Regions from separate parts of the Methylobacterium sp. AC315 genome, predicted to be linked through region 2. Evidence: predicted binding sites of a transcription regulator. Region 2 holds the regulator's gene; the other holds the start of a gene.

Region 1 (5,822 bases), on a different contig from region 2:
GCCCGCGAGAACCGCCAGCCGGCGCAGCCGCGCGGCCCGATCGGTCCGGAACTGCGCGGGATAGCGGGCCCGCAGGCGCGCGAGATCGGCCCGGGCGGCCGCCCGCAGGGTTTCGGTTCCGCCGCCGCTCATCGGGCCTCCTCCAGGCCGGTCAGCCGGTGCCGGACCTGCTCGGTGGCGAGGTCGATGCCGACGACGGTCAGGATGATCAGCCCCAGGATCGCGCTGACATCCGCGTAGTAGAAGTTGCGGATCGCGGCCAGGAACTCCTGCCCGATGCCGCCGGCGCCGACGAAGCCCAGCACCGCGGCCCCGCGCACGTTGATCTCGAAGCGCAGCAGCGCATAGGAGACGAAGTTCGACAGCACCTGCGGCAGCACCGCGAAGCGCACGGTCTCGAGCCAGCTGGCGCCCGAGGCGGACAGGCCCTCCACCGGGCGCATGTCGATATTCTCGACCACCTCGGAGAACAGCTTGCCGAGCGCCCCCGTGGTGTGGATCGCCAGGGCCAGCACGCCGACCATCGGGCCGAGGCCGAAGGCGATCACGAACAGCAGCGCGAACACCACGTCGGGAATCGTGCGGCACACCTCCAAGACGCGCTTGGCGAGGAAGCGCACCGGGGCCGACCGGACCAGGTTGGCGGCCGCGACGAAGCTGAGGGCGAAACCCGCAACCGCCCCGAGCAGGGTTCCGAGATACGCCATCAGCAGCGTCTCGCCGAGCAGGGCGAGCCAGCCCGGCAGGCCCCAGTACCAGGCGCGCATGTCCGCCACTGGGTGATCGAGGCCGATCGGCGGCCAGATCTGCTCGATATAGGCGGTGAACTTGCCGATGTTCGCGACGAGGACCAGCGGCCGGACCTCGGCGACGAGCCCGGCCAGGAGCGCCAGCACCGCCAGGACTGCGAAGCTCGCGAGGGTGCGGCGGCGGGCGGAGCCGCTCGCCGCCGCGTACAGGCCGGAGAGGGCGGCGACCCGCTCCGGCGGCAGGGGTGTCAGGCCGCGCAAGGCCGGCGCCTCCTCAGCAACGCGATCAGGACTTCTTGCGCTGCTCGTCGTTGAACTTCAGCATATCGATGACCGGCTGGTAATCCTTGAGCGTCACCGGGGTGAGGCTGAGATCCTTGCCGTCGGACAGGCGGTCGAACGCCGCCTTGTCGGCCTTCGGCAGGTCGAGGAAGGCCTGGCGGATCTTGGCCTTCAGGTCGTCCGGCAGGCTCGCCAGCACGGCGTAGGGGCCCTCCGGCAGGAAGTCGGACTTGAACACCACCCGGAAGTCCGACTGCTTCATCGGCGTGCCGTCCGGGTTCTTCAGGACGCCCTTGGCGACCATGCGGGTCACCATCGTGTCGGTCTCGGAGTTCCACAGGTTGGCGGCGGCCTCGACGGTGCCCTGGGTCAGCGCCAGGACCGCGTTCTCGTGGCTGCCGGCGAAGACAGCCTTGCCGAAATACCGGTCCACGTCGTAGCCGGCCCGCTTGAGGAAGAAGCGCGGCGCCTGGTTGCCGGAGGTGGAGTTCGGGTCGACCAGGGCGAGGTTCTTGCCCTTCAAATCCGCCACCGTCTTGTACGGGCTGGAAGCCAGCACGTAGAGCACCGAGTAATAGCCCGAGGCGCCGGTCTCGTGCTGCGGGTTCACGAGCGGCTCGATCTTCACACCGGTCATCACGGCCCGGCCGAACGAAGCGGCGCCGTAGAACGCGATCTGGATGTTGCCGGCCCGCTGGCCCTCGATCACCGCGGCGTAGTCGCTGGCGACCCGCAGCTTGACCGGGACGCCGATCGTCTTGGTCAGGTAGTCGGCCAGGGGCGCGTAGCGGTCGTTGGTGCCGCTGGCATTCTCCATCGGGATGACCGCGAGGGTCAGCTCGGGATACTTGGCCTTCCACTCCTGGGCGGCGGCCGGAAGGCTGAAGAGGGCGATCGACGCCGCGGCGGCGGCAAGGGTGCGTCGGGTGATCATCGGGTGGTCCTCGGGTCTGTTCAAGCGCTGGATTGGCCGGCCGCGCGGTCGGCGCGTCCGGTCGGGCGTTTCCATCCGTCGTTGTTGGGGGCCTCGAGCCCGGTGCGCCGGGGACCGGCGCCCCGGCTCAGGCGCCGATGGCGGCCTCGCGGATGGGCTGGGCCGGGACGAGGCCGGGCAGCCCCGGCAGGGCCGCCCGCTGCTCGGCCTCGCGCTCCGGGGAATCGTCCAGCACCTCGCCCGCCTCCAGGCCGTAGAGCCGGCGCGCCACGTCCTCGGTGAGGTCGAACGGGCCGCCCTCGAACACCACCCGGCCTGCGGCGAGCCCAACGAGGCGGTCGCAATAGGCCCGGGCGAGATCGAGGGAATGCAGGTTGCACAGGACCGTGATGCCGTAGCGCCGGTTCACGGCCGCCAGGGCATCCATCACCAGCCGGGTGTTGCGCGGGTCCAGGGACGCCACGGGCTCGTCGGCGAGCAGGATCTCGGGCTCCTGCACCAGCGCCCGGGCGATGGCGACGCGCTGCTGCTGGCCGCCCGACAGGCCGTCGGCCCGCTGGCCGGCGAACTCGCCCATGTCGAAGCTCTCCAGGGCGGCGAGGGCCATGGCCCGATCCTCGTCCGACCACAGCCGGAGCAGGGAGCGGTGGGTCGGCACATGGCTCAGCCGGCCCATCAGCACGTTGGTCATCACGTCGAGGCGGCCGACCAGATTGAACTGCTGGAAGATCATGGCGCAGCGGGTGCGCCATTCGCGGAGCGGCCGACCGCTCAGGCCGGTGATGTCGCGGCCGTCATAGAGGATGCGCCCGGAACTCGGATCGGCGAGTCGGTTGATCAACCGCAGGAGCGTTGATTTGCCGGCTCCCGATCGGCCGATCACACCGACGAAGCTGCCGCGCTCGATCCGCAGCGAGACTTCGTCCACGGCTCGACGGCCGCCGTACTGACGCGTGAGATCCTCTACGACGAGCATAAACATCCATCCGCTGCGGGGTGGAGGCAGCTAAACGCCTCTTCCACGACGGTTGAATGACGAATACAAAATGATTTCTTTAGTCGGCGCACCAAATCCGATGTTGCGCGCCCCGGCGTCTCCCTACGTGCCCGACCGACTGGTGTACCGCTCCAGGAAGTCTTCGATCGGCAGCGCGCGGAAATCCGGAAGCGCCTTGCGCAGGCGGTCGTGGTCCCAATCCCACCAGGCGAGGCGCTCCAGCCGCTCGGCGACCGGCTCGGGGAAGCGGCGGCGCACCGGTCGGGCCGGGTTGCCGACGACGATCGTGTAGGCCGGGACGTCCCGCGTGACGATCGCGCCCGCCCCGACCACGGCGCCGGTGCCGATGCTGCGGCCGGGCAGCACCACCACCCCATGGCCGATCCAGACGTCGTGGCCGATGGTCACCGGGCTTGCCCGGCGGCGCGCGAAGAACGCGTCCTCGTCCGCCTCCTCGGGCCAGTAGGCCTGGGCCCGATAGGTGAAATGCGCCTGGCTCGCGCGTTCCATCGGGTGGTTGCCCGGGTTGATCCGCACCGCGGCGGCGATCGAGCAGAACTTGCCGATGGTGGTGTAGATCACCTCCCCGTCCTGGGCGATGTAGGAATAATCGTCGAGGACGGTCTCGGTCAGGCGCGTGCGGGCGCCGATTTGCGTGTAGCGGCCGAGATGGCAGTCGACGATCCGGGCGCTGGGGTCGACGGCCGCCTGGAGGCCGAGATGCTGGTCAGCCATGCGCGTCTCCGAAAGGCAGGCGCGCCAGCAGCCGGAACGGCTCGGCCCCGTCCTGCACGAGCACGCTCAGGGCGTCGATCACCACGGGCTCAGGTCGCGTGGCCGCGTAGGCGTCGGACAGGCGGCGCAGCCAGGCGGCGCGGTCGGGATCCGGCAGCGCGTCGGTCAGCGTCATGTGGAACTGGAAAGCCTCGAAGACATACGGATAGCCCCAGCGGGCGAGCAGGGTGCGGGCGCGCGGATCGAGGCGCTCCGGGCGGCGCTTGGCGCGCTCGCTCTCCGACAGCGGCGCCCGCCACGGGTCCAGGACGGCGACGCATTCGGCGGCGAGCAACCCGAGCTCCGGCGGCGGAGCCGCGGGGACCAGCGCCAGGAACGGCCCGAGCGCCGCGACGGCCAGCGGCCCGAGCGCCACCGGCGGGTGCCCGATTGCGAGGTCCCGCACCGCCGCGACGAGGTCCGCCTCCTCGGTGCCCGGGGCGAGGCGCATCGGCGCCTTCAGGGTCGCATGGAACCCGTAGACCCGGGCGCCCGCCGTGACGGCGGCGAGGTCGCCGAGGGCCTGCGGATGCAGCACCGGCGCGCCGGCGGCGTTGTCGTAGCCGAGCACGGCGTTGCCGAAGGCGGCCAGGCCCGAGCCGGGCGGGGGGAGCCAATAGAGAGCGTAGCGGCGCGTCATGTGATGAACTCCGGCCTCCGCGCGGTCACGCCGTCGGCGCGCAGGCGCGGTCGACGCTGGCGCGGCGCGGGCGCACATCCATGGCGTTGCCGCGCCAGACGATGGCGCTCTGCACCCAGGCGGCGAGCCACAGGGCCGGGATCAGCGCGTCGCGCACCAGGAACGCCGCCAGCATGCGCGGCCCGCGTTGCCAGCCCGCGCGGACCGCGAGCCGGTACTCGGCCCCATAGCACAGCCCGATGAGGCCGGCAGCGCCCGCGAGGCCGGCCGGGCTCCCGGCCCAGAGCGCCACCAGCAGCGCCGGCAACAGGACCCCGCTGCCGATCTCCGGGATGAAGAACAGCGCGAAGGTCACCCGGCGCAGGCGCGCCCAGCGCAGCTGCCGCGCCCAGACCTCGCGGAAGCCGCGCCGTCCCAGCGGCTGCTCGAACGGGCTCGAAACGAGGTGGACGCGCTTGCCGGCGGCGCGCACCAGCTTGGTGGCGGCTGCATCCTCGGCGATCTCGGAGGCCAGCGCCTGAAGGCCGCCCCGGGCCTCCAGGAACGGCTTGTGCCAGAGCATGCTCTTGCCCTGCGCGAAGCCCAGGCCGAACGCCTCGGCCGCGTATTGCCAGCGGGCCTGCAGGGTGTTGAGGAAGGCGCATTCCACCTCGGCCATGAAGCTGCCCGGCCGGGCGCCCGCCGGGGTCGAGCAGACCAGGCCGGTGTCGGACCGCCAGGCCGCCTGCAGCCGCTGAAGATAATCCGGCGGCATCGCGACGTTGGAATCGGCGAGCACGATCCAGTCATGCGCGGCGGCGCGCCAGCCGCGGACGCAATTGTTCAGCTTGGGATTGTCGCTCACGCGTTCGTCGCCGAGGATCAGCCGGGCCGGCACCTGCGGGTGGTCGGCGATCAGGCGCTGCACCCGCGGGACGATCGGATCGCCCGGGTCGGCCACGCAGAAGATCAACTCGTAGGCCGGATAGGCGAGGCGGAAGCTGCGGACCAGCATCTCGTCGCTGAACGCCTCGACCCCGTGGAGCGGCCGGACCAGGGAGACCGGGGCACCGGCCGGGAAGGTGGACGCGCCGTGGACCGTCCCGATGCGCCGGCCCGCGATCGCGATGCTGGCGATCTGGATCAGGGCCAACAGCGCACCGAGGGACAGGGCCGACACCGTGGGGTCAATCATGCGGATCCCTCGTTCACGCTCGTGATCGGCCCGGATCGTCGGCGAGTGCGCGTGGCATCAGGGATTTCGAGCCGCACCCGGTCGGGCGCGGCTCTAACGGCCGGACCGCGTCAGCCGTGTGACAGAGGCCCCTCAGAACCGAAGGGTCAGGTTGCCCTTCACGGCCTGGTCCTGGGCCCGGGCGCCGACTTGGCCGGTATAGGCCACGCCGAGCGTCGCGTTCGGCGCCACCGCCAGGTCGAGCCCGGCGCCGGCCACCAGCGCGTCCCGGT
Region 2 (5,822 bases):
TCATCGGGACCGTGGCCTCCGCCACGCTGGCACTCCTGATCGGCGTCCCGGTCTCCCTGGGGATCGCCGTCTACCTTACGCAGCTCTGCCCAGGCTGGGCCCGCAAGCCAGTGGCGATGACGATCGAGCTGCTCGCCGCGGTGCCGAGCATCATCTACGGCATGTGGGGCCTGTTCGTGTTCGCGCCGCTCTTCGCGCGCTTCGTCCAGATCCCGGTATCGAACATCGTCGAGGGCCTGCCGATCGTCGGCACGCTGTTCTACGCCCGGGTCCCGTCCGGGGTCGGCGTGTTCACCGCCGGCATCATCCTGGCGATCATGATCGTGCCGTTCATCGCCTCGATCGCCCGCGACATGCTCGACCAGATCCCGACCGTTCTGCGCGAGAGCGCCTACGGCATCGGCTGCACGACCTGGGAGGTGGTCCGCCACGTGCTGGTGCCGCAGGCTTCCGTCTCGATCATCGGCGCGATCATGCTCGGCCTCGGCCGCGCCCTCGGCGAGACGATGGCGGTGACTTTCGTGATCGGCAACGCCAACCGCCTCTCAGCCTCGATCTTCGACCCGAGCTCGACCATCGCATCGCGCATCGCCAACGAGTTCAACGAGGCCGACGGTCTCCAGCTCAACGCCCTGATGGCCCTGGGCTGCATCCTCTTCATCATCACCTTCGTGGTGCTCATCATCGCCCGGCTGCTGACGCGCCGCGTCAAAGCTGCCTGAGGAGGGCTCTCGATGGACGCGTCCAACCCCATGGCCTTCAACACCGCCGCGCCGCGCCGCTCCGGACGGGTCCGCCCCAGCCGGCGGATCGCCGACCGCGTGCTGCGCACCGCCTGCCTGGTCGCCACGATCGTGGGCGCCGTGGTGCTCGGCTCGATCCTGCTGATGCTGATCATCCAGGGCGTGCAGGGCTTCACGCCCGCCATGTTCATGCACCCGACCCCGGGCCCCGGCTCCGAGGGCGGCGGCATCGCCAACGCGATCCTGGGTAGCCTGGTGCTCACCGGGATCGGGATAACGATCGCGACGCCGGTCGGCGTCATGGCCGGGACCTACCTGGCCGAGTACGGCCGGTTCTCGAAGATCGCCGGGCTGATCCGCTTCCTCAACGACATCCTGCTCTCGGCGCCGTCGATCCTGATCGGCCTGTTCGTCTACACCCTGATGGTGCGGCCGATGGGGACCTATTCTGGCTGGGCCGGCGGCGTGGCGCTCGCCATCATCGCCGTGCCCGTGATCGTACGCACCACCGAGGACATGATGCGCCTGGTGCCCGGCACCCTGCGCGAGGCCGGGGCCGCTCTCGGGGCCCCACCCTCGACGGTGATCATCAGCGTCACCTGGCGGGCGGCCTCGGCCGGCATCGTCACGGGGATCATCCTGGCGCTGGCCCGCATCGCCGGCGAGACCGCGCCGCTCCTGTTCACCGCGCTCAACAACAATTCGTGGTTCTCGCCCGACCTCATGGGCGGCGTCGCGAACCTTCCGGTCATGATCTACCAGTTCGCCCTCTCACCCTATCCGAACTGGCAGAGCCTCGCCTGGGCCGGGGCGCTCCTCATCACCGCGACGATCCTGGTGCTGTCGATCATCGCCCGTCTCGTCATCAAGCCGCAGATGTCGCGCTAAGACCCTTCTCGAGGACACGACGATGAACGCCGCTTCCGCGATCCCCACGGTCGATCTCACCCGCAACCACGCCAACGAGGGCGGTGCGGTCCGGATCGCCGTGAAGGGTCTGAACTTCTACTACGGCAGCTTCCACGGGCTGAAGAACGTGGACATCAACTTCCACGACCGCCAGGTCACGGCCCTGATCGGGCCGTCCGGCTGCGGCAAGTCCACGCTGCTGCGCTGCTTCAACCGGATCTACAGCCTCTACCCGGAGCAGCGGGCCGAAGGTCAGATCATGCTCGACGGCGAGAACATCCTCGACCCGTCCGTCGACCTGAACGACCTGCGCTCGCGGATCGGCATGGTCTTCCAGAAGCCCACCCCGTTCCCGATGTCGATCTACGACAACGTGGCCTTCGGGCTGCGCCTCTACGAGAAGCTGCCGAAATCCGAACTCGACGGGCGGGTGGAGCAGTCCCTGCGCAAGGCCGCCCTCTGGGACGAGGTGAAGGACAAGCTGCGCCAGGCGGGCACCGGGCTCTCCGGCGGCCAGCAGCAGCGCCTGTGCATCGCCCGCACCGTGGCCCAGAGCCCGGAGGTGATCCTGTTCGACGAGCCGACCTCGGCGCTCGACCCGATCTCCACGGGCCGCATCGAGGAACTGATCGAGCAGCTGCGCGACGAGTTCACCATCGTGATCGTCACGCACAACATGCAGCAGGCTGCCCGCATCTCGCAGTTCACCGCCTTCATGTACCTGGGTGAATTGATCGAGTTCGGCCCCACCAACCGCATGTTCATGAACCCTGTGGAGCAGCGGACCCAGGATTACATCACCGGGCGGTTCGGTTAAGCCAATCGCGGAAGTTTCGCGGAAGAGTTGATGACCGGATCGGCACATGTTTGCGCGTCGATCTCAAGACGCGGAGCCGCGCCCGATCGGAATTCGACCGGGCGCTACTCCGAGGCATGTTGCGTTGACCTGGGAACATCGGCCTATTCCGGTTGTTTTTGTCGCGTGCCGAAATCTGCTCCGCTCCGCATCATGACGTGAACTATCCAAGGGACTGGGTACCGGGAAACGTACAACGGTATCCGTGATCGCAGCGGCGGGTTTCCGCCAGACCTCGCGGATCAAGGTTTGCGGGACGCCATCGAAGGATCCACCATGCCCGGCCATATCGTCAGTTCCTACGACACCGACCTGGATGACCTGCGTCGCTCAATTTCCGAGATGGGCGGCGTCGCCGAGAAGATGGCCGCCGAGGCGACCGATGCCCTCGTCCGCCGGGACGATACGCTCGCCCAGGCGGTGATCCTCGCCGACAAGCGCCTCGATGCGCTCCAGCGTGACATCGAAGAGCGGGCAGTGCTGCTCATCGCCCGGCGTCAGCCGCTGGCGATCGACCTGCGCGAGACCATCTCGGCAATCCGCGTGTCCGGCGATCTGGAGCGGATCGGCGACCTCGCCAAGAACGTCGCCAAGCGGGTCGTCGCGATCTCCGATCAGGCGCCTGCGCAGAAGATCGTGCTCGGCGTGCGCCACATGAGCGACCTCGCGGAAGCTCAGCTCAAGGATATCCTCGACGCCTATGCCAGCCGCGACATCAAGGCGGCCTACGATGTCTGGGAGCGGGATGGCGAGATCGATGCCCTGTACAATTCGCTGTTCCGCGAGCTCCTCACCTACATGATGGAGGATCCGCGCAACATCTCGTTCTGCACGCATCTGCTCTTCTGCGCGAAGAACGTCGAACGCATCGGCGACCACACTACCAATATCGCCGAGACGATCCATTACCTCGCCACCGGTGAGACGCTGGCGGGCGAGCGGCCGAAGAACGACGCGTCGAACTACGCGACGGTCGGGCCTGCCGCCACGGCCCCGTGACATGCGGTTCGCGGTTCCTCCGCAGCGCGCACTCCCACCTGCGGGACAAAGCCCCGGTGGGAGTGCGCGTGGGTTGAGGAATCGCGGCCCCTGCCGCACCATCGGCGCGTCCGGGCCCTCCGGCGCGGTTGATTCGATGCGTGCCGAATTCGGAACAGGTTATCGAACGTGAGCATGCAAGTCCTGATCGTCGAGGACGAGGAGGCGCTGACTACCCTGCTGCGCTACAACCTGGAGGCCGAAGGATTCCTGGTGGATTCGGCCAGTCGCGGTGACGACGCCGAACTGCTCCTGGCCGAGCGCACGCCCGATCTGGTCCTGCTCGACTGGATGCTGCCCGGCCTCTCGGGCATCGAGTTGTGCCGCCGCATCCGGGCCCGACGCGAGACCGAGCGTCTGCCGGTGATCATGCTCACCGCCCGCGGCGAGGAAGGCGACCGGGTCCGCGGGCTCGGGACCGGCGCCGACGACTACATCGTCAAGCCGTTCTCGGTGCCGGAACTGCTGGCCCGCGTTCGGGCGCTGCTGCGTCGGGCCAAGCCGGCCCACGTCGCCGACCGTCTGGCGGCGGGCGACATCGAGCTCGACCGCTCCGGCCACCGGGTCCGGCGCGCCGGCGAGGAACTCCATCTCGGGCCAACCGAATTCAGGCTGCTCGAATTCCTGATGCTGGCGCCGGGCCGGGTTTTTTCCCGTGAACAGCTCCTCGACGGGGTCTGGGGCCACGACGTCTACATCGACGAGCGCACCGTGGACGTGCATGTCGGGCGGCTGCGTAAGGCGCTCAACGCCCCCCGGCAGGCCGACCCGATCCGCACCGTGCGGGGCTCGGGATACGCCTTCGACGAGACGTTTTCCCTCGAAGCCTGAAGACCTCCAGCCCGTCGGGGCGGAACGGCGCGCCTGCCTCCTCGGTCAGCGTGCCAGCGCTGCGCTCTTACCGGAGGCGGCCGGTACCGCCTTCAAGGCCGCCAGCACCGTTCCCTCGGTGAGGATCTGCGGCAGCACCTGTGCCTCCCCAGTGCCCGTGTAGAGCAGGTACAGCGGGACGCCGCTGCGCCCATGCGCCTCCAGCAAGCGGGTGATCTCGGGGTTCTGGTTGGTCCAGTCGCCCTTCAGGTAGGTCACACCCCGATCCTTCATGGCGGCCCGCACGGCCTTCGTGGACAACGAGGTCGTCTCGTTGACCGCGCATGTGATGCACCAGGCGGCGGTCATGTTCACGAAGACCGGCCGCCGCGCGTTCACCAAGGCGTCGAGACGCGCCTGCGTGAAGGGCTCGACGCCCTCTGCGGCGGCCTGGGCGACGGGCACGGCCCGGTCGCGATCGAGGGTCAGGGTCAGTGCCCCGACGGCGACGACCGTCAGCAGCGCGACGCCCTGGACGACGGGTCCGACCCGCGAAGCGGCGACGCGCCCGTGCTCCCAGGCCCAGGCCGCGAAGCCCACCAGCACGAGGCCGATCAGCCCCACCAGAAGCCCCTGCGGGCCGACCTGCTGGGCCAGGACCCAGATCAGCCACGCCACCGTTGCGTAGACCGGGAAAGCCAGAACCTGCTTCAGGGTTTCCATCCAGGCGCCCGGCCGCGGCAGCGCCCGCAGCGCCGGCGGCCACAGGGTCAGCGCCAGGAAGGGCAGGGCGAGGCCCAAGCCCAGGCTTGCGAACACCGCGAGCGCGACGCCGGCGCTCTGGGTCAGCGCGAAGCCCACGGCCGAGCCCATGAACGGTGCCGTGCAGGGGGTCGCCACCAGGGTCGCGAGAACGCCCGTGAAGAAAGAGCCGCTGAGACCCGAGCGCCGGGCGAGCCCGTCGCCGATGGCGGTGAGCCGACCGCCGACATGGACAACCCCCGACAGGCTCAGGCCCATGGCGAGCAGCAGATAGGCGAGCCCGGCCACCACGGCCGGCGATTGCAGCTGGAAGCCCCAGCCGATCGCGGCCCCGCCGCCCTTGAGGGCGAGCAGCAAGCCTGCAAGGCCTAGGAAGCTCGCCATCACCCCAGCCGTGTAGGCGAGGCCGTGCAGGCGCACGCGCGCCGCGCTCTCGCCGGCATGCCGGACGAGGCCGAGCACTTTGATCGACAGGACGGGAAAGACGCAGGGCATCAGGTTGAGGATCAGCCCGCCCAGGAAGGCCAGGCCCGCCGCGGTCGCCAGGGTCAGCGCGTCGAAGGCCGGGGCGACCGGTTGGGCTGCGGCGGAGGCCTCGGGTGCAGCCACTGGGACCGGTGCAACCGGCTCGTCCCCGTACGCGAAGGCCAGGCGATGCGTTTCGGCGCCGGTCGTCTCCTCCACGGTGAGCACGCCCGGCAGGG

What was found. Region 2 encodes PhoB, which activates phosphate uptake and scavenging genes when phosphate is short. Its sites were predicted from a motif close to TGTCATNNANCTGTCAT; they were not measured.
Region 1: phnC (phosphonate ABC transporter ATP-binding protein) is a predicted target of PhoB. The motif match lies at 2,987-3,003, and genes of this name have one in related genera.

Annotation. Positions count from the first base shown of each region.
Region 1 covers NZ_CEEDEA010000002.1:445,121-450,942, forward strand. Annotated here, with positions in the region: gene phnE (phosphonate ABC transporter, permease protein PhnE) at 1-132, opposite strand, end outside; gene phnE (phosphonate ABC transporter, permease protein PhnE) at 129-1,010, opposite strand; gene phnD (phosphonate ABC transporter substrate-binding protein) at 1,036-1,965, opposite strand; gene phnC (phosphonate ABC transporter ATP-binding protein) at 2,093-2,941, opposite strand; gene AC0IY0_RS04880 (LbetaH domain-containing protein) at 3,065-3,697, opposite strand; gene AC0IY0_RS04885 (DUF1045 domain-containing protein) at 3,690-4,376, opposite strand; gene AC0IY0_RS04890 (ceramide glucosyltransferase) at 4,402-5,550, opposite strand; gene AC0IY0_RS04895 (autotransporter family protein) at 5,683-5,822, opposite strand, start outside.
Region 2 covers NZ_CEEDEA010000001.1:87,648-93,469, forward strand. Annotated here, with positions in the region: gene pstC (phosphate ABC transporter permease subunit PstC) at 1-722, shown strand, start outside; gene pstA (phosphate ABC transporter permease PstA) at 735-1,631, shown strand; gene pstB (phosphate ABC transporter ATP-binding protein PstB) at 1,654-2,469, shown strand; gene phoU (phosphate signaling complex protein PhoU) at 2,785-3,507, shown strand; gene phoB (phosphate regulon transcriptional regulator PhoB) at 3,682-4,377, shown strand; gene AC0IY0_RS00425 (protein-disulfide reductase DsbD family protein) at 4,423-5,822, opposite strand, start outside.